4 regions of the Lentzea sp. NPDC005914 genome follow, and region 1 is predicted to be linked to each of the others. Evidence: riboswitches for the same ligand, from Rfam matches in the RefSeq annotation. Region 1 holds a riboswitch; each other region holds the start of a gene.

Evidence for each region. Region 1 has a riboswitch for cobalamin ahead of cobN (cobaltochelatase subunit CobN). Riboswitches for the same ligand answer to the same signal wherever they lie in the genome.
Region 2: it holds a riboswitch for cobalamin, as region 1 does, so the genes downstream of both, ABZ345_RS10365 (putative cobaltochelatase) here and cobN (cobaltochelatase subunit CobN) in region 1, are expected to answer to the same signal.
Region 3: it holds a riboswitch for cobalamin, as region 1 does, so the genes downstream of both, ABZ345_RS42475 (CbtB-domain containing protein) here and cobN (cobaltochelatase subunit CobN) in region 1, are expected to answer to the same signal.
Region 4: it holds a riboswitch for cobalamin, as region 1 does, so the genes downstream of both, ABZ345_RS23455 (ribonucleoside-diphosphate reductase subunit alpha) here and cobN (cobaltochelatase subunit CobN) in region 1, are expected to answer to the same signal.

What each region holds. Positions count from the first base shown of each region.
Region 1 covers NZ_JBEXVQ010000040.1:39,632-46,612, forward strand. The annotation lists gene cobM (precorrin-4 C(11)-methyltransferase) at 1-60, shown strand, start outside; gene ABZ345_RS39025 (cobalt-precorrin-6A reductase) at 57-758, shown strand; gene ABZ345_RS39030 (precorrin-2 C(20)-methyltransferase) at 730-2,181, opposite strand; gene ABZ345_RS39035 (precorrin-8X methylmutase) at 2,178-2,798, opposite strand; gene ABZ345_RS39040 (hypothetical protein) at 2,795-3,985, opposite strand; cobalamin riboswitch at 3,994-4,126, shown strand; gene cobN (cobaltochelatase subunit CobN) at 4,161-6,981, shown strand, end outside.
Region 2 covers NZ_JBEXVQ010000006.1:107,190-114,170, forward strand. The annotation lists gene cobO (cob(I)yrinic acid a,c-diamide adenosyltransferase) at 1-377, opposite strand, end outside; gene ABZ345_RS10365 (putative cobaltochelatase) at 390-2,294, opposite strand; cobalamin riboswitch at 2,334-2,470, opposite strand; gene ABZ345_RS10370 (beta-eliminating lyase-related protein) at 2,500-3,459, opposite strand; gene ABZ345_RS10375 (hypothetical protein) at 3,482-4,543, opposite strand; gene ABZ345_RS10380 (8-amino-7-oxononanoate synthase) at 4,587-5,780, shown strand; gene ABZ345_RS10385 (GNAT family N-acetyltransferase) at 5,885-6,343, opposite strand; gene ABZ345_RS10390 (serine protease) at 6,357-6,981, opposite strand, start outside.
Region 3 covers NZ_JBEXVQ010000049.1:24,637-31,617, forward strand. The annotation lists gene ABZ345_RS42435 (OmpA family protein) at 1-122, opposite strand, end outside; gene ABZ345_RS42440 (sigma factor-like helix-turn-helix DNA-binding protein) at 122-640, opposite strand; gene ABZ345_RS42445 (hypothetical protein) at 699-881, opposite strand; gene ABZ345_RS42450 (phosphoribosyltransferase family protein) at 1,018-1,635, shown strand; gene ABZ345_RS42455 (antibiotic biosynthesis monooxygenase) at 1,596-1,907, opposite strand; gene hisG (ATP phosphoribosyltransferase) at 1,904-2,764, opposite strand; gene ABZ345_RS42465 (phosphoribosyl-ATP diphosphatase) at 2,778-3,041, opposite strand; gene ABZ345_RS42470 ((2Fe-2S)-binding protein) at 3,149-3,799, shown strand; cobalamin riboswitch at 3,834-4,025, shown strand; gene ABZ345_RS42475 (CbtB-domain containing protein) at 4,057-4,245, shown strand; gene ABZ345_RS42480 (CbtA family protein) at 4,270-5,013, shown strand; gene ABZ345_RS42485 (YbaB/EbfC family nucleoid-associated protein) at 5,085-5,540, shown strand; gene ABZ345_RS42490 (hypothetical protein) at 5,537-6,967, shown strand; gene ABZ345_RS42495 (hypothetical protein) at 6,967-6,981, shown strand, end outside.
Region 4 covers NZ_JBEXVQ010000016.1:134,735-141,715, reverse strand. The annotation lists gene ABZ345_RS23470 (DUF998 domain-containing protein) at 1-665, opposite strand, end outside; gene ABZ345_RS23475 (hypothetical protein) at 1-33, opposite strand, end outside; gene ABZ345_RS23465 (LysR family transcriptional regulator ArgP) at 751-1,608, opposite strand; gene ABZ345_RS23460 (LysE family transporter) at 1,708-2,253, shown strand; cobalamin riboswitch at 2,451-2,665, shown strand; gene ABZ345_RS23455 (ribonucleoside-diphosphate reductase subunit alpha) at 2,771-5,113, shown strand; gene ABZ345_RS23450 (ribonucleotide-diphosphate reductase subunit beta) at 5,113-6,147, shown strand; gene ABZ345_RS23445 (polyprenyl synthetase family protein) at 6,149-6,981, opposite strand, start outside.

The sequences.
Region 1 (6,981 bases):
ACGCTGGGGGCCACGCAGTTCCCGGACAGCCACCTGTACTCGGCCACGCGCGTTCGATGATCCTGATTCTGGGAGGGACGGGGGAAGCGCGCGAGCTGGCTGCCCGCGTTCCCGCGATCTCTTCGCTGGCGGGGAGGGTGAGTTCGCCCCGGCTTCCGGTCGGTGAGGTCCGGGTCGGCGGGTTCGGCGGGGTCGCCGGGCTGGCTTCGTGGTTGCAGGACAACGACATTCACGCTGTTGTCGATGCCACGCATCCGTTCGCGCGGCAGATCACGGCCAATGCTTTCGAAGCCTGCACGCAGGTCGGGGTGCCGTTTCTGATTCTGCGGCGGCCTGGGTTCGCGGCTGTCGAGGGCTGGCGGTGGGTCGACAGCGTTGCCGATGCGGCGCGGGATCTGCCTGGCTCACGGGTGTTTCTGACCACCGGGCGCCAGGATCTCGCGGAGTTCGCCTCGTGTCCGCAGTGGTTTCTCGCCCGGATGGTCGAGCCGCCGGAACCGCCCATGCCGCACCGGATCGAGGTGCTGCTGTCGCGCGGTCCGTTCACTGTGGACGGTGAGCTCTCGCTGATGCGGTCGCGGTCGATCGACGTGCTGGTCACCAAGGACAGCGGTGGGTCGATGACGTCGGCGAAGCTCGAAGCAGCACAGCAGCTCGGGATTCCGGTGGTGATCGTACGTCGACCGCCGCTACCGCCCGCTTCGACGGTGGCGACCGTCGACGAGGCGGTCAGCTGGTTGGATACCGCCGGGGCGTGAAGACCACGCCCGCGTCCGTCACGATGGTCTGCGACGAGCCGATGATCAGCAGGCAGCGCATGTCGATCGTGTCCGGGTCGAGCGCGCCGAGCGTTCCGATGCGGATCTCTTCCTCGGGGCCGCCGACATCCCGGCCGACGACCACCGGGGTTTCCGGCGCGCGATGCTTGAGGAGCAGGTCGCGCATCTCCTGGACCTGGTGGGTGCGGGCCTTGGACGCCGGGTTGTAGATGGCGATCACGAGGTCTGCCTTGGCGGTGGCGGTCAGGCGTTCTTCGATGACGTCCCACGGCTTGAGCCTGTCGCTCAACGAGATCACCGCGTAGTCGTGGCCGAGCGGGGCACCTGCCTTGGCCGCCACGGCGTTCGCCGCGGTGACGCCAGGGATGACCTTGACCGGCACGTCCTGGGTTTCCGCGGCCACTTCCAGCACTGCGGTGGCCATGGCGAACACGCCGGGGTCGCCGGAGGAGATGACGGCCACCCGCTTGCCCTTGCGCGCCAGGTCGAGGGCGAACGCCGCTCGTTCCGACTCGACCTGGTTGTGCGAGGCGTGCTTGGTCTGGCCGGGCCGGTCCGGGACGCGGCCGAGGTAGGTGGTGTAGCCGACGAGGTCGTCCGCGGCTTCGATCTCCTGGCGCGCTTCCGGGGTGAGCCAGCCGCTCTTGCCGGGGCCGAGGCCGATGACGACGACTTCGCCCTTGGCGCGTGCGGGCTTGGAGTGGCTGGGGAGCAGGGCCAGGGAGAAGTACGGGACCGAGTCGGGGTCGACCTCGGCCAGGGGCGAGGTTTTCTGACGACCTGTGGTGGCTCGCTCGACGTACCAGGCGTTGTCGAGGCGGCCGGCGTCGTGCAGGGCCTGCTTGACGTTGCCGAAGGTGCGGCCCAGCTTGAGAATCGCGGCCGAGTCGGTGTCGGCGAGCCGGGCGGCGAGCTCGGCCGAGGGGAGGGTGCCGGGGAGGATCGTGAGGACCTCGTCGCGTTCCACCAGCGGGGTGCCGAGGACGGCACTGGCGCCGCTGACTGACGTCACGCCCGGGACGACTTCCCATTCGTAGCGGTCGGCCAGGCGTTTGTGCATGTGCATGTAGGAGCCGTAGAAGAACGGGTCGCCCGCGGCGAGGACGACCACGTCGCGGCCTGCGTCGAGGTGCGCGGCGAGTCGTGCGGCCGCCTCCTCGTAGAACTGGTCGATCTCGCCCTGGTAGTCGTCCGTGTCCTCGGTCGTCACCGGGTAGATGAGCTGTTCGAGGATCTGGCCTTCGCGAAAGTAGGGCTCCGCAATGGTTTTCGCGACGCTGCGGCCGTGGCGGGCGCTGTGGAAGGCGACCACGTCGGCTTCTCCGATGAGTCGTGCGGCCTTGACCGTCACGAGTTCCGGGTCGCCAGGACCCAGTCCGACGCCGTAGAGCTTGCCCGTCATTCTTCCTCGCTCGCGATCGCGTTGATGGCCGCCGCCGTCATGGCGCTGCCGCCGCGCCGGCCGTGCACCACGAGGTGCTCCAGGTCCGTTGCGGCCAAAGCTTCCTTGGACTCCGCCGCGCCGATGAAGCCCACCGGGATGCCCAGGACGGCGGCCGGTCGCGGGGCGCCCTTGGCGATCAGGTCGATCAGGTGGAACAGCGCCGTGGGGGCGTTGCCGACGGCGATGACGGCACCTTCGAAGCGGTCTTGGAGGAGTTCCAAGGCGGCTGCGCTGCGGGTGTTGCCGATGGTCTTGGCGAGGTCCGGGGTGCGCGGGTCCTGGAGGTAGCACAGGACTTCGTTGTCCTTGGGCAGACGGCGGCGGGTGACGCCGGACGCGACCATGTTGGCGTCGCACAGGATCGGGGCACCACTGCGCAGTGCTTCGCGGGCGTCGCGGACGACGTTGGGGGAGAAGGCGACGTCGTTCGGGAGATCGGTCATGCCGCACGCGTGGATCATGCGGACGACGACTTTCGCGACGTCCTCGGGGAACCTGGTGAGGTCCGATTCCGCGCGAATAGTGGCGAAGGACCGGCGGTAGATCTCCGCGCCGTCCTTGATGTACTCCGTCACCTGATCTCCTCGTAGCCGTCGCCGGTCGCGACGAACTCGATCACATCGCCCGCCGGGCGGCCGCATCGGCGCCCACAGCCCGACCAGTGAACCGCGCCGGGAGTGTCTGACCTGCCGGGACGTTCGGACCTGCCGCGACTGTCGGACGTGCCGTGACTGTCGGACGTGCCGGGACGTTCGGACGTGCCGCGACTGTCGGACCTGCCGGGACTGTCAGACCCGCTGCCTAGAATTGAAACTGGGGGTACCCGGCCGGGCGCGTGTGTGTGGTGTGAAGCGTTTGTGTCGTGTGACGCCTCAACCCAAGCGCGCGCATCGGCACGGACGTCGGACAACGACTTGGCGCAACCGGGGCGGCCGGCACAAGCGCTCACGCCGTGCCAGGGGGACGCTGGGTCGGTGATCAGGCCCGTCGTGTCGGTGCCAGCGGGCACGACCAAGCCACGCCACGGGGTCAGCCGGACCGGAACGCCGGGGAGCAGGTGCGCGTCGAGGCGACCCAGCGGCACGCCAGGGGTGGTCGGCGAAGGTGCGACAGGCGTCACAGCCGGGGTGATGCGCGGGGCGTCGGCGGTGCCGAAGTGCTCGGTGATCTTTCGCACACCGTCGTCCACTTCGGACAGGCGCCAGGCGGGGCCGCGCAGCTGCTGGAACAGGCGTGCGGCGGTCAGGAGCGCGTCAACGGGGTCGTCGACGCGGATGCCGGTGTCGCGGCCGGCGAGCAGGAGGGCGGTCGGGGCAGAAGTGCCGGCCGTGCCTGCTACCAGCCCGAAGTCGCCCCCGAGGCCGCTGACCGGCGCTCCGACCGTCACCAGGAAACGGCCTGGCAGACCAGCCAGTTCCTGGTCCGCGCACAGGGCGGCGTCCAGGGCGTCTACCAGCGGCTGGTTGTCCTCCAGGGGCGCGGCGATGATGTTGCGGATGCGTTCGTGGGTGTCCGAGGGCAGCAGGCCCGCCGCACGTAGGCGCGCACCTAGTTCGACGCCGTCCGCGAGGCCTCTGATCTGGAGGTTCGCGCGCGAAGTGAGTTCCAGCGTGCCGTCGCCGAGATCCATCGAAGCAACCCGGATCACGTCCCACTGCGCTGCCGAAAGCGTGCCGCCCGGAACCCGGATGCGCGCGAGGCCGCCGTCGGCCGCGGCGTGCAGCTCGACGGCGCCGGGGCAGGCATCCGGGTGACTACGCATAGGTCGGACTGTAACCCGCCGGTTAGGGTGAGCCCGAACGACGAAGCGCAGGAGGAAGCCGGTGTGAGTCCGGCGCGGTCCCGCCACTGTGACCAGCGGACGCTGGGAGTCAGGAACTCCGCTTCGCCTGTCACCCGCAACCTGGGGCGAGGACCCCACGAGGGATGGAGCCTGCGTGATCCTGCTGCTGTCGACCTCTGACACCGACCTGCTGTCGGCTCGGGCGAGTGGAGCCGAGTACCGCCTCGGCAACCCCGCGCGGCTCACGGCCGACGACCTGCCCGCGTTGATCGACGGGGTCAGCCTCGTGGTGGTGCGCATTCTGGGTGGGCGCCGGATGTGGGAGGAAGGGCTCGACTGGCTGCTGGCCAGCGGGTTGCCCGTGGTGGTGCTGGGCGGTGAGCAGCAACCGGACGCCGCGCTGATGGAGCTGTCGACGGTGCCCGGCGGGGTGTGTGCCGAGGCGCACCTCTACCTCGCGCACGGTGGGCCCGCGAATCTCGCCGAGCTGCACAAGTTCCTCGAAGACACGATTCTGCTGACCGGGCACGGGTTCGCGCCGCCCGCAGCCACGCCCACCTGGGGTGTGCTGGAGCGGGAAGGCAGCGCACAAGGCCCGACCGTCGCGGTGCTCTACTACCGGGCGCATCACGTCGCGGGGAACACGGCGTTCGTGCACGCGTTGTGCGACGCGATCGAGGCCAAGGGCGGGAAACCGCTGCCGGTCTACTGCTCGTCGTTGCGCACGGCGGAACCTGAGCTGCTGGAGACGCTCGGGAAGGCCGACGCGCTGATCGTCACGGTGCTGGCAGCGGGTGGCACGAACCCCGCGAAGGCGTCCGCTGGTGGGGACGACGACGCGTGGGACGTCGGGGCCCTGGCGGCGCTGGACGTGCCGATCCTGCAGGGGTTGTGCCTGACGTCGAGCCGTGAGTCGTGGGACGAGAACGACGACGGACTGTCCCCGTTGGACACCGCGACGCAGGTGGCGATCCCCGAGTTCGACGGGCGGATCATCACGGTTCCGTTCTCGTTCAAGGAGATCGACGAGGACGGGCTCACCGTCTACGTGGCGGATCCCGAACGCGCGCTGCGGGTCGCCGGAATCGCGGTCCGGCACGGGAAGCTGCGCCACATCCCCACCAAGGACCGCAAGATCGCGGTGATGCTGTCGGCCTACCCGACCAAACACTCGAGGATCGGCAACGCGGTCGGCCTCGACACCCCCGCGTCCACGGTCCGGCTGCTCAAAGCCATGGAAGACCACGGCTACGACATCGGCGACGAGCTGCCGGGCGTGCAGGAGCAGGACGGCGACGCGTTGATCCACGCGTTGATCGCGGCCGGCGGCCAGGACGCGGACTGGCTGACGCAGGAGCAGTTCGAGAGCAACCCCGTGCGCATCGCCGCGGCGGACTACCGCGAGTTCTACGAGACGCTGCCGGACGACTTCCGCGAGTCGATGCAGGAGCACTGGGGCGAGGCGCCCGGCTCGTTGTTCGTCGACCACTCGAAGTCCAAGGACGGCGAGATCGTGCTGGCGGCGCTGGAGTCGGGCAACGTCGTCGTGATCGTGCAGCCGCCGCGCGGGTTCGGCGAGAACCCCATCGCGATCTACCACGACCCGGACCTGCCGCCGTCGCACCACTATCTCGCGGCATACCGGTGGATCGAGTCGTCGTTCGGCGCGGACGCGGTGGTGCACGTCGGCAAGCACGGCAACCTGGAGTGGTTGCCCGGCAAGACCGTCGGCATGTCGGCGTCGTGCGGCACGGACGCGGCGCTCGGCGATCTGCCGCTGGTGTACCCGTTCCTCGTCAACGACCCGGGCGAAGGCACGCAGGCCAAGCGGCGCGCGCACGCGACGTTGGTCGACCACCTGGTGCCGCCGATGGCCCGCGCGGACAGCTACGGCGACATCGCGCGGCTGGAGCAGTTGCTCGACGAGTACGGCAACATCTCCGCGATGGACCCGGCGAAGCTGCCGGCGATCCGCGCGCAGATCTGGACGTTGATCCAGGCCGCGAAGCTCGACCACGACCTGGGCTTGGAGGACCGGCCGCACGAGGCCGAGTTCGACGAGTTCATCCTGCACGTCGACGGGTGGCTGTGCGAGGTCAAGGACGTGCAGATCCGCGACGGCCTGCACATCCTCGGCGAGGCGCCGACCGGGTCGGTGCGGGTCAACCTCGTGCTCGCGATGCTGCAGGCGCGGCAGATGTGGGGCGGTCAGGTCGCCGCGCTGCCGGGCCTGCGGGAGGCGCTCGGGCTCACGACCACCACGCGCGAAGACGTTGACGCCGTTGAGGAACAGGCTCGCGCGCTCGTCCAGGCGATGGAGGACGCGGGCTGGAACCGTGAGGTCGCGAAGACCCTGCACGACTCTGTTGACGTGCAGAAGATCCTGGAGTTCGCGGCCGTCGAGGTCGTGCCCAGGCTCGCCCGCACCACGGACGAGATGACGAACGTGCTGCACGCGTTGGACGGCGGGTACATCCCGGCCGGCCCGTCGGGTTCGCCGTTGCGCGGCTTGGTGAACGTGCTGCCGACCGGCCGGAACTTCTACTCGGTCGACCCGAAGGCCATCCCGTCGCGGCTCGCGTGGGAGACCGGCCAGGCGATGGCGGACTCACTGCTCGCCAGGTACCGCGAAGAGAACGACGGCGAGTGGCCGCCCTCGGTCGGCCTGTCGGTGTGGGGCACGTCGGCGATGCGCACGGCCGGTGACGACATCGCCGAGGTGTTCGCGCTGCTGGGCGTGCGACCGGTGTGGGACGACCAGTCCCGTCGCGTCACAGGGCTCGAGGTCATTGCGCTGGAGGAGCTGGAAAGGCCGCGCATCGACGTGACGGTCCGGATCTCCGGGTTCTTCCGCGACGCGTTCCCGCACGTCGTGTCCCTTTTGGACGACGCCGTGCAGCTCGTGGCGAACCTGGACGAGCCCGCGGGGCAGAACTTCGTGCGGGCGCACACTTTGCGGGACCTGGAAGAGCACG
Region 2 (6,981 bases), on a different contig from region 1:
GAACGAAGGCGGCGGGCGATCTCCTCCCAGCCTTCCTTCGCGGCCGCGGCGTGGTCGTCCTCGGTGCCCTGCTTGCGGGTCCAGGACCAGCCCTCGCCCATCTTGTGCCACTCGACGGCGCCGCCCTCGCCGGTCTCGTCGTGCAGCCTGCCGAGCGCCTTGAACGCGGACTCCTCGCCGACCTTCCACTTGGCGGACTTCACGAACTGGAACACGCCGATGTCCCAGCCCTGGTTCCAGCCGCGCAACGCCATGCCGAACGCCGACGTCGACTTCCCCTTCATCTCACCGGTGTGCAGCATGAGCAGCGGCCGGTTGCGACGCTGCCGCGTCGTCAGGCCGTCCTTCGGCACCTCGGTGGGCTGTCCCTGTGGCACTTGGGTTTCTCCTTACGCGGCGCGGACTACGCCGGCGAGGTGGTCGGCGCTGAGCTGGTCGAGGCGGACGCAGGCGCCCTTCAGGGCCTCGGCGATCTTCTGGGCGAGCCCCAGGCGGATGTGGCCCTGTTCGCAGTCGACGACGACCACCGCGGTCTGTTCGAGCAGCCCGGCCGCTTTGAGCGCGTCCTTGGTCGGATCGCCGCCGAGTCCGGACGACGTGGCTCGGCCGTCGGTCAGCAGCACCACCAGCGGGCGCTTCTGCGGTTCCCTGAGCCGTTCGATCTCGAGGATCTTGTGGGTCTTGAGGATGCCGTCGGCCAGCGGGGTCCGGCCACCGGTGCGCATCTTCTTGAGACGGGTCGCGGCGGCGTCCACGGAAGTCGTTGGGGGCAAAGCGACTTCGGCGCTGCTGCCGCGGAACGTGATCACGCCGACCTTGTCGCGGCGCTGGTAGGCGTCGCGGAGCAGCGAGACGACCGCGCCGCTCACCGCAGACATGCGCTGGCGTGCGGCCATCGAGCCCGAGGCGTCGACCACGAACAGGATGAGGTTGGACTCCTTGCCCTCTCGCACCGCCTTGCGCAGGTCTGACGCGGCGAGGATGAGACCGGGGCTGGTGCGGCCGCGTTCGTGCTGGTGCGGCGCGGCGTTCAGGAGCGTGTCGACGAGGTGCAGGCCACTGCCGTCCACTTTGGACGAACGGACGATCCTGCCGGTGCGGGCGCGGGCCCTGGAACGCTTGCCCGGCGCGCCTTCTCCGACGCCGGGGACTTCCAGGAGCCTCGCCTTGAACGCCGGAGCGGGTTCCGGAGCCGGACGGTCGTTGGGCGCGTTCCCGTTGCCCTGGGGGCCTTCCTGCGGTTCGGGCAGCTCGCCGCCGCCGGGACCGTCGTCGTCGGGGCCGTCGCCGGGTTCCTCGGCGTGCTCGGCTGCCTCGCGCATGGCGTCCTCGAGCTGCTGCTCCTCGATGCCGGGCTCGTCGAACGGGTCGCGCCGGCGCCGGTGCGGCAGGGCGAGCCGCACGGCGGCCTCGACGTCCTGCTCCTCGACCTCGTCGGCGCCCCGCCAGGCCGCGTGGGCGGTGGCGGTGCGGGCGACGACGAGGTCCGCGCGCATGCCGTCGACCTCGAAAGCCGCGCAGACAGCGGCGATCCTGCGCACCTCACCGTCCGGAAGGGACACACGGGGCAGCTTGGCCCGCGCGTCGATGATCTGCTGCTTGAGCTGGGCGTCGTGGTGCGCCCAGAAGGAGGTGAACGACCCGGGGTCGTTCTCGTAGCCGAGCCGGCGCTTGATCACCTCGTACCGGGTGGCCACGTCCCGCGACGCCTTGACCGAGACCGTGAGCCCGAACCGGTCGAGCAGCTGAGGCCGGAGCTCGCCCTCCTCGGGGTTCATCGTGCCGACCAGAAGGAACTGGGACGGGTGCGACACCGAGACGCCTTCGCGTTCCACGTGCGCACGGCCCATCGCGGCGGCGTCGAGCAACAGGTCGACGAGGTGGTCGTGCAGCAGGTTGACCTCGTCGACGTAGAGCACGCCCCGGTGCGCGGTGGCGAGCAGACCCGGCTGGAACGCCCGCACGCCCTCGGTCAGGGCCTTCTCCAGGTCGAGCGAGCCGACCAGGCGGTCCTCGGTGGCGCCGACCGGCAGTTCGACGAGCTTGGCTGGCCGTCGTTCGCTGCCTTCGTGGGGCGCGTCGGGGCAGTCGGTGCTGCCGGGAACGCACCCGAAGCGACAGTTCCGCGAGACGTCCAGCTCCGGGAGGAGTGCGGCCAGGGCACGCACGATGGTCGACTTCGCGGTCCCCTTCTCGCCGCGGACGAGAACGCCGCCGATGCCGGGGTGCACGGCGTTCAGCAGCAGGGCGAGCCGGAGATCGTCATGTCCGACGACGGCCGAAAAGGGGTACATGCTCGGCGAAGTCCTTCCTCGGGTGTCCACGCCCGTGGCCGGTTGATCGAAGAGGGGGTCGAGTTCCTGACTCCCGGTCTCTCCAGGACCGGTCACAGTCGCGGGACGGCGCCGGATTCGCACCGGCTTCCTCGCACTCCCCTCACAGCCCCGGCATCGTCGCATTTCGCACCTGCGGGACCAACAGCCAGGTGAGCGACATCGCTCAGAGCAGGCTCTGGAAGTGCGCCCACGCCTCCTCGACCTCGTCCGCCGTCCACTCCAGCGCGGGCTCGGCGATCGTGACCTCGTTCTTCGCGAGCGTGCCGTCCCGCCAGAAGTTGCCGAGGAACTTGCCGCTGACCTCGGTCAGGTGCTTCGGATCGCCGGGCAGGTGCAGCGCGAACTGGTGGGTGTGCGGTTCCGGCAGGCCCATCGCCGCCGCCACGACCTTGGCGTGCTCGACGTACGTGCCGAGCTTCGGCAGGACGGTGTCGAGGCCGTGCAACGCCGAAAGCGCCGCTGGCCACTGCTGGAACAGCATGCCGCCGTAGCGGTGCCGCCACACCCGAGCCTGGTCGACGAAGTCCTGGCTGCCCGCGAGTGCCGCGCCGGAGACTCCCTCCAGCGACTTGTAGAACGACACGTAGACCGAGTCGAACAGGCCGGCGATCTCGGCCAGCGGCTTGCCCAGGCCGAACGTGCTCTCCCACAGCCGCGCGCCGTCGAGGTGCACGACCGCGTCCCGTTCACGGGCGGCGTCCACCGTCTCGGTCAGCTCGTCCCAGGTCGGCAGGATGAACCCGGCTTCGCGGTCCGGCACCTCCAGCAGCAGCGTCCCGAACGGCTCAGGACAGGTCGCGACCTCGGAGTTGCGCACCTTGATCGGACGGAGACCGGACAGCACGGTCAGCGCGTCGTCCTCGTGGTTGAGCGGGTGCGCCTGCGGATGCATCGCCACGATCGGGTTGTGCGTGCGGTCGGCCCAGCACTTCAGCGCGATCTGCTGCGCCATGGTCCCGGTCGGCACGAACAACGCGGCCTCGGTGCCCAGCAACTGCGCGACCCGCGCCTCCAGCGCGCCCACCGGGCCGCCGTCGCCGTACCGGTCGGGGTCGACGTCCGGCACGGGGCCGAGCCTCTCCAGCAGCGTCTTCTTGCGGGTTCCCGAGAGCTGACGATTCATCACCCGAGCATCAAACCTCAGGTCAGCGACTCACGGCCACCGACTTCGGCGCGCGGAACGACAGCAGGTTCAGCCACTGCGGATCCTCACCGACCAGGTGCAACGACGGCTCGTGCTCCGCCACGGTCCGCAACGTCACCGCGGTCTCCAACCGAGCCAGACCGGCGCCGAGACAGAAGTGGCGGCCGTAGCCGAACGCGAGGTGCCTGGGGTCGTTCTCCTTGCCGCTCAACAACAACACGAGCTCCGCACCGGCAGGAACGCGAACACCGGACAGCACGACCTCACGAGCAGTCAGCCGCCGCCAGGTCACCACGGGCGTGTCGGTCCGCAGCACGTCCTCCACGAACGACTCCGCGACACCCGGCACGCCCAGACGTGCCCACAACGCGCGGTCCTGCAGCGCACGACGCAACGCCGTGGACAGCAACTGAGTCGTCGTCTCCTGGCCCGCGATCAGCAGGAAGTAGCAGAGGCCGGCGGAGTCCTCGGCGGACACACCGGCGTCGGCCAGTGCTTCGAAGAGCTCGCCGTCCCGTGCGTGGTAACGCTTGATCAGCCACTGGTGGAAGTCGCCGACGTCGTCGACGAGCTCCAGCTGGCGTTCGGTGGAGATGTTGCCCCAGAAGAACTCCAGGGAACCCGTGCTCCAGCGCTTGAGCGTCGGGATGTCGACGTTCTCCAGGCCGAGGAGGTCCATCAGCACGATGGCGGGCGTGTCCCAGGCCAGGTCGTGCACGAGATCCGTGCCACCCAGGCGTTCCAAAACGAGCTCACGGATGCGAGGCTCCGCGGCGGCGACCCGAACCGGCGTGAAGAACGACGCGACGAGTCTGCGCAGGCCGGCGTGGGACTCGGAACCGTTGTTCGCGAGCGTCGGCGGCAGCGAGAAACGGGCCCTCACCAGGGCGCGCAACGCGGCCGGCGCGACCGGCGTGACGGCGGTCAGGGCGTTGTCGGGCAGGTAGGTGACAGGATCGGCGAGGATCGCGCGCACGTCGTCGTAACCCGACACCACCCAGCGGCCGTCGCAGAACTGCACCGGCGAGGTGAGTTCGGCGCGCGTGAAGGTGAACAGGTCCACGAGCGGCACGCTAGTCGGCGGATGGGAGACTCTGGCGGTGACCGTGAGCACAACTGAGGCGATTTCCAGTGGTGGTGAGTCCACGTTCGACTGGATCGACGTCCGTTCTGAAGCGAGGGCCAAGGCGGGTCTGACCCGCCGTCTCCGGCCGCGCACCTCGGACTCGACGGACCTCGACCTCGCCAGCAACGACTACCTCGGGCTCGCGAAGGACAAGCGCGTCGCCGGTGCCGCGGCCGCCGCCACGTTGAAGTGGGGTGCGGGCTCCACGGGGTCACGCCTGGTCACGGGGTCGACGGAACTGCACGCCGAACTGGAGTACGAGCTCGCGAACTTCTGCGGCTCGCAGTCGGCGCTGGTGTTCAGCAGCGGCTACCTGGCGAACCTCGCCGCGGTCACGGCGTTGTCCGGCCCCGGCACGGCGATCGTCGCCGACCAGCACATCCACGCGTCGCTGATCGACGGCACGCGGCTGTCCAAGGCGGACGTGGTCGTCGCGGACCATTGCGACGTCGGCAAGGTCCGGCACGCTCTGGAGACCCGCGGCAAGCGACGCGCGATCGTGGTCACGGACTCGGTGTTCTCCGTCGACGGCGACATCGCGCCTTTGAACGAGCTGCACGAGGCCTGCCGCGCCACCGGTGCCGCGCTCGTGGTCGACGACGCGCACGGGCTCGGTGTCGTCGGGCCCGGAGGACGAGGTGCGGTCGCCGAGGCGGGCATCATCAAGGCGCCGGACGTCATCACGACTCTGACGCTGAGCAAGTCGCTGGGCGCGCAGGGTGGTGCGGTGCTCGGGCCGAGCCGGGTGATCAAGCACCTGATCGACACCGCGCGCACGTTCATCTTCGACACCGGGCTCGCACCTTCGAGCGCGGCGGCGGCCCTCGCGGCGATCAAGATCCTGCGCGAGGAGCCGGACCGTCCCTCGCGCGCGCTGGCCGTGGCGCACGACCTGTCGAACCGGCTCAAGGAAGCCGGTTTTCAGGTGAGCACGCCGACGGCCGCCGTGGTGAGCGTGCGGGCTCCGTCGCCGGAGCAGGCGTTCCAGTGGGCCGAGAACTGCCGGACCAACGGCGTGGTCGTCGGGTGCTTCCGGCCGCCGTCGGTGCCGGACCAGATCAGCCGGCTGCGGCTGACCGCGCGGGCCGACCTGACCGAGGCGGAGATCGAACGCGCGGTGCGGGTGATCAGGGAGTGCGCGGCGGCCGCGGGTGTGGAGCCTCGGTCTCGGTGAGGCCGGCGCGCGGCATCGAGGCGTGCGGACCATCCGCATGCCGTCCTCGATGAACGCCGCGCTCTCGGGAAAGAAGCCGCACGGCTGGCGTGGAGCGCGCCGCGTCAGGGCGTGCGCACCATCCGCATGTGCGGGATGCCGTCCTCGATGAACTCCGCACCCTCCACCACGAACCCGAACGACGCGTAGAAGTCCGTCACGTACGTCTGCGCGTCGAGCACGCACGGCGTGGTGCCCACGTCGACCAGCGCGGCCTGCATCAACCGCCGGCTGAAGCCGCGGCCACGGGCCATGCGGGCCGTGGCGACGCGGCCGATGCGGAACGTGCCGTCGGGCTCCTCGACCAGGCGCAGGTACGCGAGCGGGTCGTGTGATCCGTCGGCTTCCAGCCAGAAGTGCCGGGTGCCCTGGTCCAGGTCGTGGCCGTCGACGTCGGCGTAGACGCAGTTCTGCTCGACTACGAAGACGTCCTGACGCAGACGCAGGATGGCGTAGAGCTGGCCGGGGCTCAGGTCGAGGCCCCACTGCCGGCGCAGAGTGGCGGGAAACGGTGTGGTTCGCACCGCACCTTGGATATCAGAAGCCCAGCACGGACCGGTAGTGAGCCAGACGGGTGTAGACACCCGGTTCGTCCGCCCGCGCACAGCCTCGGCCGAACGAGACGACACCCGCCAGCCTGCCCCGCACCACCAGGGGGCCGCCGGAATCGCCCGTGCACGCGTCACGGTTTCCTCGTCCTGCGCACAACATCGCACCCGGCCGGAAATCCGGCTCCTTCAGCATGCACTCCTGGTCCGACAAGATCGGCACGGTGACCTTGCGCAGGGTCATGGACGGCGGGGTGTTCTCGGCGGTGCGGCCCCAGCCGAGCACCATGCCCTCGTCGCCGACCTCGCCGAGCGCGATCGTCCGATACGGCAACGAGCGTTCCAGGGTCAGGATCGCCACGTCGTCGCCCTTGGTGACCTCGCGGTAGTCGGGGTGCCGCCACACGTCGACGACCTGAGCTTCGACGCCCTCGTCGTGGGAGCGCAGGTCGGTGCGGCCGGCGACCACGCGCACCTGGTCGGCCGGGCGCTGGTTCTTGCCCAGCACGCCCTTCAGCGTCACGCAGTGGGCGGCCGTCATGACCTTGTCCGGGGCCACCAGCGCGCCGCCGCAGATCAGCTGGCCGTCCGTGGTGGTGATTGCCACAACCCAC
Region 3 (6,981 bases), on a different contig from region 1:
CTGGACACCACAGGCGACGAAACCACGGCAGGCTCAGGTGACCGCCGAACCACCGCGGCGACATCGGCGACGAACCTGTTGTGCCGTGCCTTCAGCATCTCGTCGAACTCGTCATCGGTCATCACTTCTCCTCCCCAGAGGCAACCAGGGCGCGCAACGTGGTCCGTGCGCGCTGGATGCGGTGGTGCACGGTGCGTTCCGCGATGGCCAGAGCGGCCGCGATCTCCTTGGCGGTGAAGCCGTCCACGTGGAGCGCGAACGCCTCGCGCTGGCTCGTGGGCAGGCTGTTGATGGCACGCACGAGGCCACCGTGCCGCTCGACGACCTCACCGAGACCGGAGTCGTCGTGTTCCAGCTGTGGGCGGAAACCTTTGTCCAGCAACCGGTTGAGCGGCCCGCCCCGCTCGGCCTTCGCCTTGCGCACAGCCACGCGTTTCGCGGTGGTGCGCACCCACATGCGCCGGCTGGTGCACACGTCGAACCACGACCAGTAGAGCTCCTCCAACGCCTCGGACGCCGCCTCGTCCGCGATGTGGTGCGAGAACCCGAGATGACACAGAAAGGCGATGATCAGGGGGTACTCCTGCCGGTGGAAGCGACGGAAGTCCGCTTCCCGGTCCGGGGGCTCGTCCTCGGACATCGGTCTCCGTGCGTCGGGTGCCGGTTCACCCAGGAGATCGCGCGACAACGTCATCGCGTCACGACCCGTTCGGCCGGCCGAGGATCGAGAGCGCCGCCAGGCCGGTTGCCAGCACCGCCGCGCCGACCGTGACAGCGACCGAGCCTGTCAGGACGTAGAGGGAGCCCACGCCCGCGAGCACTCCGTTGACCAGCACCGCCGCCTCGCCGCGGCCGGCGCGACCGCCGTTGTGTCTTGTCATGACGCTCAGGGGCGTTCAGCCGGGCATCAGCGCAATCCGGACCCCAGGTTCACTCGATTGGGCCAAAACATTCCACGCGGAGAAACTTCGGCGCGGCAGCTACCCGCTCGGGGACAGGCGTAACGTCGACCGGACTGTGAAGAGGTTCGCGAACCGGCAGGAGGCGGGCCGCGCCCTCGCCGCGCGACTCGCGGACGACCCCTGGCACGACCCGCTGGTGCTGGGCCTGCCCCGCGGCGGAGTCCCGGTGGCCAAAGAGGTGGCGGCCAAGCTCGGCGCCGAGCTCGACGTCGTGGTGGCGCGCAAGATCGGCGCTCCCGGCCACCCCGAGTACGGCGTCGGCGCGGTCACGGCGGACAGCGAGCCCATCTACGACCCGAGCGTGCTCCGAGCCCTGAACCTCACCGAGCACCAGCTGGCCGCGACCTGCGATGCCGAACGCGCGGAGGCGGCCCGGCGCACTGCCCTGTACCGCAAGGACAAGCCGTCACTGACCCTCGCGGGCCGCGACGTCATCGTCATCGACGACGGCCTCGCCACCGGCGTCACGGCCAAGGCGGCGCTGCACTGGGTCGCGAAGCACGAGCCGAGGAGCCTGACCCTCGCGGTCCCGGTCGCCGCCAGGGAGTCGATCCGCACCTTCCGGACACCGGTGGTCGCCCTGCTCGTGCCGAAGCACTTCGGCGCCGTCAGCCGCTGGTACGACCGGTTCGATCAGACCACGGACGACGAGGTGCTCAGAGCGCTCGAGTAGTGCTCCACCACGGGGAACGGCGAGTAGAACTTGTGCAGCAGCGCGGACCACTGCGGGTACGACGACCCCTGCCGGAAGCCGACGGTGTGCGCCTCGACGGACTCCCAGCGCACCAGCAGCAGGTAGCGCGACGGCGTCTCGAACGACCGGAGCAGCTCCAGGCCAAGGAAGCCCGGCGAGGCGGAGATCAGCTCCCGCGCCTCGCCGAACGCCCACTCGAAGTCCGTCTCCTGGCCCGGCACCACGTCCAGGACGGCGTGCTCCAGGATCACAGGCGGCAGAACCTGATGTCCGACGCCAGCACGGCCTTGGCGCCGATCGCGGCCAGCTCGTCCATCACCTGGTTCGCTTCCCGGCGCGACACCATCGCCCGCACGGCCACCCAGTTGTCGTCGGCCAGGGGCGCGACGGTCGGCGACTCCAGGCCCGGCGTCAGGCTGACCGCCTGTTCCAGGAGCGTGCGCGGGCAGTCGTAGTCGAGCATCAGGTACTGCTGCGCGAACACGACGCCCTGCAGACGGGCCGTGAGCTGCTTCTTGGCGGCCGTGAGGTCGGAGCCCGAGCGGTGCACGAGCACGGCCTCGGACTCGCAGATCACGTCGCCGAACGGCACCAGGTCGTGCTGGCGCAACGTGCGGCCGGAGCCCACGACGTCGGCGATCAGGTCGGCCACGCCGAGCTGGATCGAGATCTCCACGGCGCCGTCGAGGCGGATCACCTGGGCGGTGATGCCGCGAGCCTTGAGGTCGCGGCCGACCAGCCTCGGGTACGCGGTGGCCAGGCGCTTGCCCTCGAGGTCGGACACCTTCCAGTCGGTGCCGCGAGGCCCCGCGTAGCGGAAGGTCGACGAGCCGAAGCCGAGCGCCAGGAGCTCCTCGACCGACGAGCCGTTGTCGTCGGCGCCCGAGTCGGCGGCGAGGTCGCGGCCGGTGATGCCGAGGTCGAGGTCGCCGGACGCCACGTAGATCGCGATGTCCTTGGGGCGCAGGAAGAAGAACTCGACGTCGTTGTTCGGGTCGAGCACGGTGAGGTCGCGCGGCTCGTGCCGCTGCCGGTAACCGGCCTCGGTCAGCATGGCGGAGGCGCGTTCGGCGAGCGCGCCCTTGTTCGGGACTGCAACGCGCAGCATGTGAAAGTCTCCGTCAGAGGTACTTGTAGACGTCTTCGAGGGTCAGGCCGCGGCCCAGCATGAGCACCTGGAGGCGGTACAGCAGCTGCGAGATCTCTTCGGAGAGCTTCTCGTCGGACTCGTACTCGGCGGCGATCCAGACCTCGCCCGCCTCCTCCAGGACCTTCTTGCCCTGCGCATGGACGCCGGCCTCGAGCGCTGCGACGGTGCCGGATCCCGCCGGCTTGGTGGCGGCTCGTTCGGTCAGCTCGGCGAACAGGGAGTCGAAGGTCTTCACGGGGTGACATCCTCCCATCCCGCGCACCCCGGTCCACACCGCGGTCAGATCTGTCCCACGCCCTGGACGTGATCTGTCCTGCATGGACACCCAGTAGCGTGAACTTCGTGTCGGAGTTCGCCCAAGTACTGGAAGCACTGCGCCGGGTGCGCGGCATCAACCCCTTCTTCGCTCTCGACGTGGGCCGTCCGGACGAGAGCTGGCTCCCCGGAACAGCACTTCTGCGGGGCCCTGCGCTCAAAACCACCGTCGACGCCATCGCGACCCGGTACAAAGCAGAGGAACCACGCGTCGCCGCGAGCCTGTTCTTCCTCAGCTACACCGCCCGGCTGCTCAGCCCGCTCACCGCGGCGGACATCCCGATCGACATCCGGCCGGAAAACCTGTGGTGGCAACACCATCCGGCCAACGGCCTGAGCGTCCGCATCGACCAGCCGCAGCTCGGTCCGCGAGCCGCGGAGGCGCTCGAACCCGTGGTGGAAGCGATCCAGGGCGTCACGCCGGTGGCGCGCGGATTGTTGTGGGGCAACGCGATGTCGAACATCGCGGGTGCGCTCAAAATGGTTGTCCGCGCACGCATGCTCACGGCCGAGGAAGCGGAAGAACGCGGCAAACGGCTCATGAGCGCGCCACCGTTCGAACAGGCGGGAGAATTCCTCAGTTTCCCGGGCGAGGTCACGTTCCGGCGTCGGTCCTGTTGTCTTTACTACCGCGTCGCCGCTGGTGGGAAGTGCGGGGACTGTCCACTCGTGAAGTGAGGAACGCAACAACTCTTATGGCCGGTTGTGCTTAACCGGCAACTCAACTTACGGTGCACGCGCCGCAGTGACGGGAAGCCGGTGTGAATCCGGCGCGGTCCTCGCCACTGTGACCGGGAAGTTATCCCCGCCGAGAACGTCACTGGTCCCCGCGAGGGGACTGGGAAGACGCGGGGACAGCGTTGATCCGGGAGTCAGGAGACCGGCTGCGGCGCCGCAAGGAGAGTTGACTTCCACGAGGTATGGAGGAGCCCGTCATGACGAGCCCCGCAGCAAATCTGTCCGCAGTTCAGGTGCCCAAGTGGGCCTTCGCAGTCGCGTTGCTCGGCCTGATCGTCACCTACCTGGTTCTGCAGGAGAACGGTCTCGCGCTCGGCGCGAGCTCCGAGATGCTGCACGAGTTCTTCCACGACGGCCGGCACGCTCTCGGCGTTCCCTGCCACTGATCCGCCGGCGAGCGGATCAAGCACATGACGACGTACAAGTCTCTTGCGCTGCGCGGAATCGGGGCGGGCGCCATCGCCGGCGTCGCCTCCGCGCTCGTGCAACTTCTGGTGACCGAGATCCCCATTCGTGCCGCGCTCGCGGTCGAAGAGGCTCGGGAGCCCGCTGCCGGTGAAGGCCACTCGCACGGCGAGGAAGAGCTGGTCAGCCGCGGCGCGCAGGTCGTGGGCGGCATGCTCGGCGTGATCATCGTCGGCATCGCGGTCGGGCTCGTGTTCGCCACGGCCTACGCGCTGTCGAAGCGGTGGTTCGCCGACCGGCCGCCGTTCAGCCGCAGCCTCGCGCTCGGTGCCGCGGTGTTCGGTGCCGTCGCGCTGCTGCCGTGGATCAAGTACCCGGCCAACCCGCCCGCCGTGGGCGACCCGGAGACGGTGAACTACCGGACCGCGCTCTACCTCGGCGTCGTGGCGGCCGGCCTGGTGATCGTCTGGGGCGCGAGCTGGCTCGCCGAGCGGCTCCAGGCCCAGACGCAGCCCGTCCGCGTCACCGCGGTGCTGCTCGCGGTGGTCGCGACCGTCGCGGTGGTGCTGCTGGCGTTCCCCGCGCCGCCGGACACGATCCCCGCGGACATGCCGGTGACCGTGCTGTGGCAGTTCCGCCTCAGCTCGCTCGCCCAGCTGGCCACGCTCTACGTCGGTCTCGGCGTGGTGTTCGGGCTGCTGGTCGACCCGGCCACGCGCAGGACCGCTCGGAAGGCCGTTGTCAGCTGATTGTCGCCTGATTGAGTGGGGTGGCCGAGGGTACGGCCACCCCGCCCAGGCGGCATTGGTACGTTCGGTGCATGGCCGACAGCGCTGAGTTGCTGGAACAGATGCGTCAGAAGCTCGAGTTCTTCGAGCAGGCCAACCGTGCGGCCGATGCCCGTGCCGCCGGTTACGACGCGATGGGCACGGAGCTCAGAGAAGTCGAGGCCAGCGTCCAGTCCCCCGACCGCTCGATCACGGTCGTCGCGGGTTTGTCCGGTTCCATCAAGGAGATCCGGTTCACCGAGGACGCGAAGAAGCTGTCGCCGTCCCAGCTCTCGCAGTCCGTCATGTCCACGCTGCAGCAGGCCGTCGCGGCCGCCGCGCGTCAGCAGGCCGAGATCGTGCAGAGCCACACCGACATCGCGATCGCCGAACGCGTGGCGAAGACCCAGCAGGAGATCTTCGGTCAGCCCGCTTCCCCGCAACCGCGTCCCCCGGTGGACGACGACGGTGACACCGGCAGCATCTACCGCGGGGACGATCGCTGGTGACCGACTTCATCGTGCACCCGGCCGAGCTCGTGCAGTGCGCCAAGAACGTCGGCGCGCTGACCGCCAGCTCCACGAAGCTCAACGACGCGGCCACCACCGCGTCCGTCCCGGCGATCAGCTGGGGCGCGCTCGGGCACCTGCTCGGCATGTACGAGCAGTACGACGCGCTGCTCGGCGACCTGCACGGCCACTTCGGCAAGATGACCGAGGGCTTCGGCAAGATCGACGCCGCCCTCACCGCCACCGCGCAGACCTACGCCGACAACGAGAAGGCGACCACCGACGCGTTCGGCAAGACCCTCCAAACCGGACTCGACAGCGCCAGCGCACCTCCGATGGTCAGCGGCGGCAAGGCGACCTCGAACGCCGGTGGGGTGCTCGGCAGCTACACCGACCAGTACTCCGGCGACAACGTGGGCAAGCAGGCGGCGAAGTCCGTCCCGTTCGGCGGCAGCAGCTACTCGCTCATGAAGGACAGCGCGAAGCTGGCCGACGACATCAAGAAGGGCGACGGCGAGGCGATCGCCAAGGACGTCGTCGGCGTCATCTCCGACATGAACGACTTCATGCAGGAGGGCATGAAGCTCGCCGGTGCCATCGCCGACCCGCTGAACTTCCTCATCTCCAAGGGACTCGGCTGGCTGCTGGACGTCGTCGCGCCGCTCAAGCAGGCCGTCGACCTGGTGACCGGCGATCCTGCCGCGACCAGCAAGGCCGCCGGGACGTTCAACGACATCGCGAAGCAGACCGAGGAGCTAGCCCGCACGTTCGACGAGAAGCTGCACGAGGGCCTGCAGAGCTGGAAGTCCGGCGCCGGTGACAAGGCCGCGGAGAAGCTCGGCGGGTTCCACCACGGCATCGAGGGCACCGCGTCCACCGCGGGTCACATCGCGTCGCTGCTGCAGGGCAGCTCGATGTTCATGCAGGTCGCCGAGGACATCATCAAGGGGATCCTGAGCGACCTGATCGAGTGGCTGGTCGTCACGTGGATCGCCGCGCAGCTCGCCGCCGTCCCCACTCTGGGCGCCTCCGAGGCAGCGGCGGCCGCGGCCACGCCGGTCGAGGCGGGTATCTCGACCGCGAAGGCCGGCAACGAGGTCAACAAGGTCCGTTCGGTGATCCAGAAGATCATGAACGTGCTGAAGCGAATCCGCGAGGTGCTGCGCGAGTCGAAGATCGGACAGGCGTTCGTCAAGGGCGCCGCGGACAAGCCCGGCACGTTCGGCAAGGCCTTGGACAAGGCCGTGCAGGATCAGCTGAAGAAGACCGTCGGCCTGGACAAGAGCGGTCCGAAGGGCTCGGAGTACACCGACCCGGTCAAGATCGCGAACAAGGTCGCCGGGTACGCGGACGGCGTCTACAAGACCGTCGCCTACGACCATCGCGGCGAGGAGTCCGCCAAGACCGGCGAGGAGCTCGACATCTGATGCCGGGCTGGTGG
Region 4 (6,981 bases), on a different contig from region 1:
GACGTAATCCGCGAGGTCTCCCCAACTCGCCATGGCGCAACCCTACTTGCCGCGATCGCCCACAGCCCGACGACCAGCACGGCGCCGACCTCCGCGGCGAGCAAGATCCTCTCGATGTAGCCCAACGGGAACACGCGCCACCACCGAACGCCGGAGGCCGCGCCCATCACAATGGCGTAGAGGATGGGCATGAACGCGACAACGCTGACCACACCGGACGCCATCGCGACTTTCGCGTGCCGGCCCCACACGTGGTCCCGGAGCCACGGCCGGGCCAGCAGGATCACCGCGACCGGCAGGCTGACGAACGCGATCATGCTGCCGAACCGGTGGATGCTGCCGCTGAGCTCGTTGGTGCCCATCGCCCAGTTCGTCTTGGGGAACGCGACCACGAGCAGCAGGCCCACCGACCACAGGACCAGCGCGATCGAGCCCGCGGACCGCCATCTCGTCAGTCCCTTGTGGACGAGCGCGGCGAGGATCGCGAGCGACCCGATCGCCAGCAGCAGCACGGCGGTGTCGAAGACGGCGCGGTGGTCGCCCAGCGCGTACTCGCTGATCGTGCGGCGCAGCGGGCCTACGGTCAGGTCGAGCAGGCCGACCATGGCCACCGTGGCGACGACGGCGAGTGAACCGCCGGTGGCGGCTAGTCGAGGAATCAGCACACAACGGTCAACGCCGGGGTGAACCTCCGGGGTTCCTGGATTCAGCAAGCCGACAGGTTGCTCCCAGCTTCCCGACAGGTGACTCCTACCTCAGCGCCCGCGCCGCTTCCTGTTCCACCGCGTCGGCCACCGCCGTCAGCGCCGGGGAGTCGAGCTTCCACTGCTGCCAGTACAGCGGGATGTCGACCGTCCGGCCGGGCGCGAGGTCGACCAGGCCTTCCTGCAGCTGTTGCGGCGGCACCATCCCCCACCCGAGGCCCGCCACGATCGCCCGCACGTACACCTCCGACGACGGGACGTAGTGGCGGTGGTCGGACGCGCCACGGCCGCGGGTCAGCGTGCGCACGAACCGGTCCTGCAGGTCGTCGTTGCGGTCGAACACCACGACCGGCGCGTCCGGCAGCCACGACTTGACCGGGCCGTCCGCGTATCGGTCCACAAAGGACTGTGTGGCCATTGCGGCGTAACGGATGCTGCCCAGCTTGCGCACCGAGCAGCCCGCGACCGGCTCGCGCGAGGACGTCACGGCCGCCATCACCACACCCTGTCGCAGCAGGGCGGTCGTGTGGTCCTGGTCCTCGCGGTGGAGGTCGAACGAGATCTTGAGCTCCGGCGAGACCCGTTGCAGCGCGGGCAGGAACCAGGTGGCGAGCGAGTCGGCGTTGACCGCGATCGGCACCCGTACGACGGCGTCCTCGCCGAGGGCCGCGTCGAGGTCCTGATCCAGAGCGAGCAGTTGCCGACCGTAGCGGACGAGCACCTCCCCCGATGGTGTCAACCGCACCGGCCGCGCCCGCACCAGCAGCACGCGACCTGTCCGTTGCTCCAGGGCCTTGATCCGTTGCGAGACAGCGGAAGGAGTGACGTGCAGATTTGCGGCAGCCGCGTCGAACGTGCCCGCGTCGACGACCGCGAGCAGCGTGCGCACCAGGTCCAGGTCCATCACAGCGGCTAATGGTACGTAAGAATCTTTAGCTGGTCTCATCAAGACCGCGTCAATACCGTCGTGGGCGTGACTGACCTGCTGCTCGGCTTCGGCACCATGATGACCCTGATCGTCGCGATCGGCGCGCAGAACGCTTTCGTGCTGCGCCAAGGACTCCGGCGTCAGGCCGTGGCCAGGGTCGTCGCCGTGTGCGCCCTCTCGGACGCCATCCTCGTGGCGGTGGGCGTCGCCGGGTTCGGGGCGATCGTGAAGATGTTCCCGCGCGCCGTCACCGTCGCTGCCGTCGTCGGCGGGCTTTTCCTGCTGGGATACGGGTTTCTGGCGGCGCGGCGGGCGTTGCACCCGCAGTCGCTGCGGGCCGGCGGCGACAGCGCCAGGCCCGTGCTCACGGCACTCGCGCTGACGTGGCTCAACCCGCACGTCTACCTGGACACCCTGCTGCTGCTCGGCTCGATCGCGGCCGGGCGGTGGCTCTTCGGGGTCGGCGCGGTGACGGCGAGCGTCACGTGGTTCGTCGCGCTCGGCTTCGGCGCCCGCCTGCTCAGCCCGCTGTTCGCGAAGCCCCGCGCGTGGCGGGTGCTGGACGGCGTGATCGCGGCCGTGATGATCAGTCTCGGGGTGACCCTGATCGCCGGGTGGTGATCATCACCAGCGCCACCGCCACCGCCAGAACACCGGCCGTCACGGGCGCTGCGGCACCGATCCCGAGGGACGCCGAAGCGAGCCCCGCACTGACCAGAGCACCGATGACGACCCGCGGCCGAAGATCACCCACGTTGATGACCATAGCCCGCGACACGCGCATGTTGGGTGGTGATCCAGACCCCACCACCACATGTAGTATCTGCCGCGCTGGTGGTTCACCGGCCCGGAGCAACGGGCCCGGTGAGGCAAGAGGGAACCCGGTGAGAATCCGGGACTGCCCCGCAGCGGTGAGTGGGAACGAAAGCCGTCAACGAAGCACTGGGTCTCCGGACCTGGGAAGCGACGGCCGGTAGGAGTCTTTGCGGTCTGCCCACGAGTCCGAAGACCTGCCACTGGTGTGCGCGCAAACCTGCGCGCACGACACGGTGCCCCGAGGGAGGGCTGCTGTGTGCATCAGTGGTGTCCTCGCTGGCGTGCGCATGCGTTTCCTCGGGCCGGCTCGCGAGGAGAGAGCGTGCCCGACCGCCTTTCAGTGGTCATCAACGAAGCCTGTGCAGACCTGCCGAACGCGTCGGCCGAGGCGGTTCTGGCCGAGACCAAGCGGAATCTCTACGCCGGCATCACCGACGCCGAGCTCGCGCTGGCGCCGATCATGGCCGCCCGCACGATGGTCGAACACGACCCGGACTACTCGTACGTCAGCGCGCGGTTGCTGCTGGACAAGCTGCGCGCCGAGGCCTGCGGCGTTCCCTTGTCGCACGCCGAGATGACCGAGCGCTACCCGGCGTACTTCGCCGAGTTCATCGGCTACGGCATCGACTGCGGCCAACTCGACCCGCGCCTGGCGGACTTCGACCTGGTCAAGCTCGGTTCGGCGCTGGACGCGTCGCGTGACCTGAACTTCCAGTTCCTGGGCATGCAGACCCTCTACGACCGCTACTTCCTGCACCACGACGGCCGCCGTTACGAGCTGCCCCAGGCGTTCTTCCTGCGCGTCGCCATGGGCCTGGCGCTGGAGGAGGACGATCGCGACGCCCGCGCGATCGAGTTCTACGAGCTGCTCTCGTCGTTCGACTTCATGTGCTCGACACCGACGCTGTTCAACTCGGGCACCACTCGCCCGCAGCTGTCGTCGTGCTTCCTGACCACGGTGGACGACGATCTCGCCTCGATCTTCCACGGCATCAGCAACAACGCGCTGCTCAGCAAGTTCGCCGGCGGTCTCGGCAACGACTGGACGCCCGTGCGCGGCATCGGCGCGCACATCAAGGGCACCAACGGCAAGTCGCAGGGTGTCGTGCCGTTCCTCAAGGTCGCCAACGACACCGCGGTAGCCGTGAATCAGGGGGGCAAGCGCAAGGGCGCCGTGTGCGCGTACCTCGAGACGTGGCACATCGACGTCGAGGAGTTCCTCGACCTGCGCAAGAACACCGGTGACGAGCGGCGCCGCACGCACGACATGAACACCGCGAACTGGGTGCCGGACGAGTTCATCCGCCGGGTCCGCGCGAACGACCAGTGGACGTTGTTCTCGCCCGACGAAGTGCCGGACCTGCACGACGCGTTCGGGGACGAGTTCGCGGCCAAGTACCGGGCGTACGAGGAGATGGCCGACAACGGCGAGATCAAGGTCTTCCGCCGGGTGCAGGCCGTCGACCTGTGGCGGCGCATGCTGACCATGCTGTTCGAGACCGGGCACCCGTGGATCACGTTCAAGGACCCGTGCAACCTGCGTTCGCCGCAGCAGCACAGCGGTGTCGTGCACTCGTCGAACCTGTGCACCGAGATCACCCTGAACACGACGGTCGACGAGGTCGCGGTCTGCAACCTGGGCTCGGTCAACCTCGCGCGGCACGTCACCGCGGACGGCATCGACCACGCGCGGCTCGAGAAGACCGTGCGCACGGCGGTTCGCATGCTCGACAACGTGATCGACGTGAACTACTACACGATCCCCGAGGCGCGGAACTCCAACCTCCGGCACCGACCGGTCGGTCTCGGCCTGATGGGGTTCCAGGACGCGCTGTTCACGCTCGGCACGCCGATGGCCAGCACGGAAGCCGTCGAGTTCGCCGACCGCAGCATGGAGGAGATCAGCTACTACGCGATCACCGCGTCGGCTGAGCTGGCACAGGAACGCGGCGCGTACCAGTCGTTCGAGGGATCCTTGTGGAGCAAGGGGATCCTGCCGATCGACTCCGTGGAGATCCTCGCGGGCACACGCGCGGAGGGTGAGCTGGAGCAGAACCGCGGGTCCACGATGGACTGGGACGTCGTGCGCGAGAAGGCCCGCGCGGGCATGCGGAACTCGAACGTCATGGCCATCGCGCCGACCGCCACCATCGCGAACATCACCGGCGTGAACCAGTCGATCGAGCCGCTGTACCGCAACCTGTACGTGAAGTCGAACATGTCCGGCGACTTCACCGTGACCAACCCGGACCTGGTGCGGGCGCTCAAGCAGCGCAAGCTGTGGGGCGAGCAGATGATCTCGGACCTGAAGCTGCACGACGGCAGCCTCGGCGCGATCGACCGGGTGCCGCCGTACCTCAAGGCCCTGTACGCCACGGCGTTCGAGGTCGACAGCTCGTGGCTGATCGAGGCGGGTTCGCGCCGGCAGAAGTGGATCGACCAGGCGCAGTCGCTGAACCTCTACCTGGCCGCGCCGAGTGGCCGCAAGCTCGACGAGCTGTACCAGCTGGCGTGGCTGCGCGGCCTCAAGACCACCTACTACCTGCGGACGCAGAGCGCCACGCACGTGGAGAAGTCCACGCTGCAGGGCACCGACGGCAAGCTCAACGCCGTCTCCCCCAACGCCTGCGCCGTGACCGACCCCGAATGTGAGGCTTGTCAGTAATGGGCATCGAAGCAGGCGCCGCGCGCGTCAGTGTCGACGACAAGGCGATGATCAACTGCCGCGCCGACGTCAACCAGCTGCTGCCGCTCAAGTACCACTGGGCGTGGGACAAGTACCTCAACGGCTGCAACAACCACTGGATGCCGACCGAGGTCTCGATGCAGGCCGACATCTCGCTCTGGAAATCGAAGGACGGCCTCACCGAAGAAGAGCGCCGCATGATCAAGCGCAACCTCGGCTTCTTCGCGACGAGCGAGTCGTTGGTGGCCAACAACATCGTGCTCGCGGTGTACCGGCACCTCACCAACCCCGAGTGCCGCCAGTACCTGCTGCGCCAGGCCTTCGAGGAGGCCGTGCACACTCACACGTTCCAGTACATCTGCACCTCGCTCGGCCTGGACGAGGGCGAACTGTTCAACATGTACCGCGAGATCCCGTCCATCACCGACAAGGCCGCCTGGGCACTGCAGTTCACGCAGCACCTGGAGGACCCGGAGTTCAGGACCGGCACGCCGGACAAGGACCAGGCGTTCCTCAAGGACCTCGTCGCGTTCTACGTGGTCTTCGAGGGCATGTGGTTCTACACGGGCTTCGCGCAGATCCTGTCGCTGGGCCGGCGCAACAAGATGGTCGGCATCGCCGAGCAGTACCAGTACATCCTGCGCGACGAGTCGATCCACCTGAACTTCGGCATCGACGCCATCAACCAGATCAAGCTCGAGAACCCGCACCTGTGGAACGACGTGTTCCAGAAGGAGGTGCGCACGATGCTCGCCGAGGGCTGCGAGCTGGAGATCGCGTACGGCCGCGACACCATGCCCGGCGGCATCCTCGGCCTCAACGCCGACTCCTGCGAGCAGTACATGCGGTTCATCACCAACCGCCGGTGCGCGCAGCTCGGCTTGGAGCCGGTGTGGGAAGTGACGGAGAACCCGTTCCCGTGGATGTCCGAGATGATGGACCTCAAGAAGGAGAAGAACTTCTTCGAGACCCGCGTGATCGAGTACCAGAACGGCGGCTCGCTGGAGTGGTGAGCTACCGGTCCCGGTAGGCGACCCGCGCGGCGAGCGCGCAGAGCTCGTCGCGCCACTCGTCGCTGATCGGGGCCTCGCCGATCGCGGTCCGCGCGGTCCGCACCAGGTCCGCGATGTGGTCCTCCACGGTGCCCAGCGCGCCGGAGGTCACCAGGTGGTAGCGCAGCTCGTCGAACGCACCCTGTTCGACGAGCGCGCGCACCTCCGCGTCGTGCCGCATGGCCAATGAGATCAGCAGCGTCATCTTGTGCTGCTGGAAGTCCAGACCGGCGGGCTTGCCGCTCACGCTGCTGGTTCCGAACGCGTCGATCAGGTCGTCGCGCAGCTGGAACGCCTCCCCCAGCGCCTCGCCGTAGATCGCGAACACCGACGCCAGGTCGGCGCGCCCGGCGATCAGCGCGCCCAGGGTCAGCGGGCGCTGGATCGTGTAGCGGCCGGACTTCACGACCGCGATGTGCCGTGCCAGCACGGGATCCGCGGCGAACTCTGCGGCCGCGATCACGTCGAGTGCCTGGCCGCTGCACAGTTCCGTGCGCATCTCGCACCACTCGCGGGCGACCGCGGCGCCGTAGTCCGCTATCAGGCCGTCGGCGTAGGTCCAGGCCAGGTCGCCCGCCAGGATTGCGAGAGCTTCGCCGTAGCGGCGTGACTCGCCGCGCCAGCTGTTTTGCTTGTGCTCCAACGCATGCCTGGCGTGCACGGTCAGCGAGCCACGACGAAGGTCCGAGTCGTCCATCACGTCGTCGTGGATCAACGCGCCGATGTGCAGCAGCTCCACGGCCATGGCGGCGGGTATCGGCGAGGCTCCCGGGTCACCACCCGCGGCGAGGAACC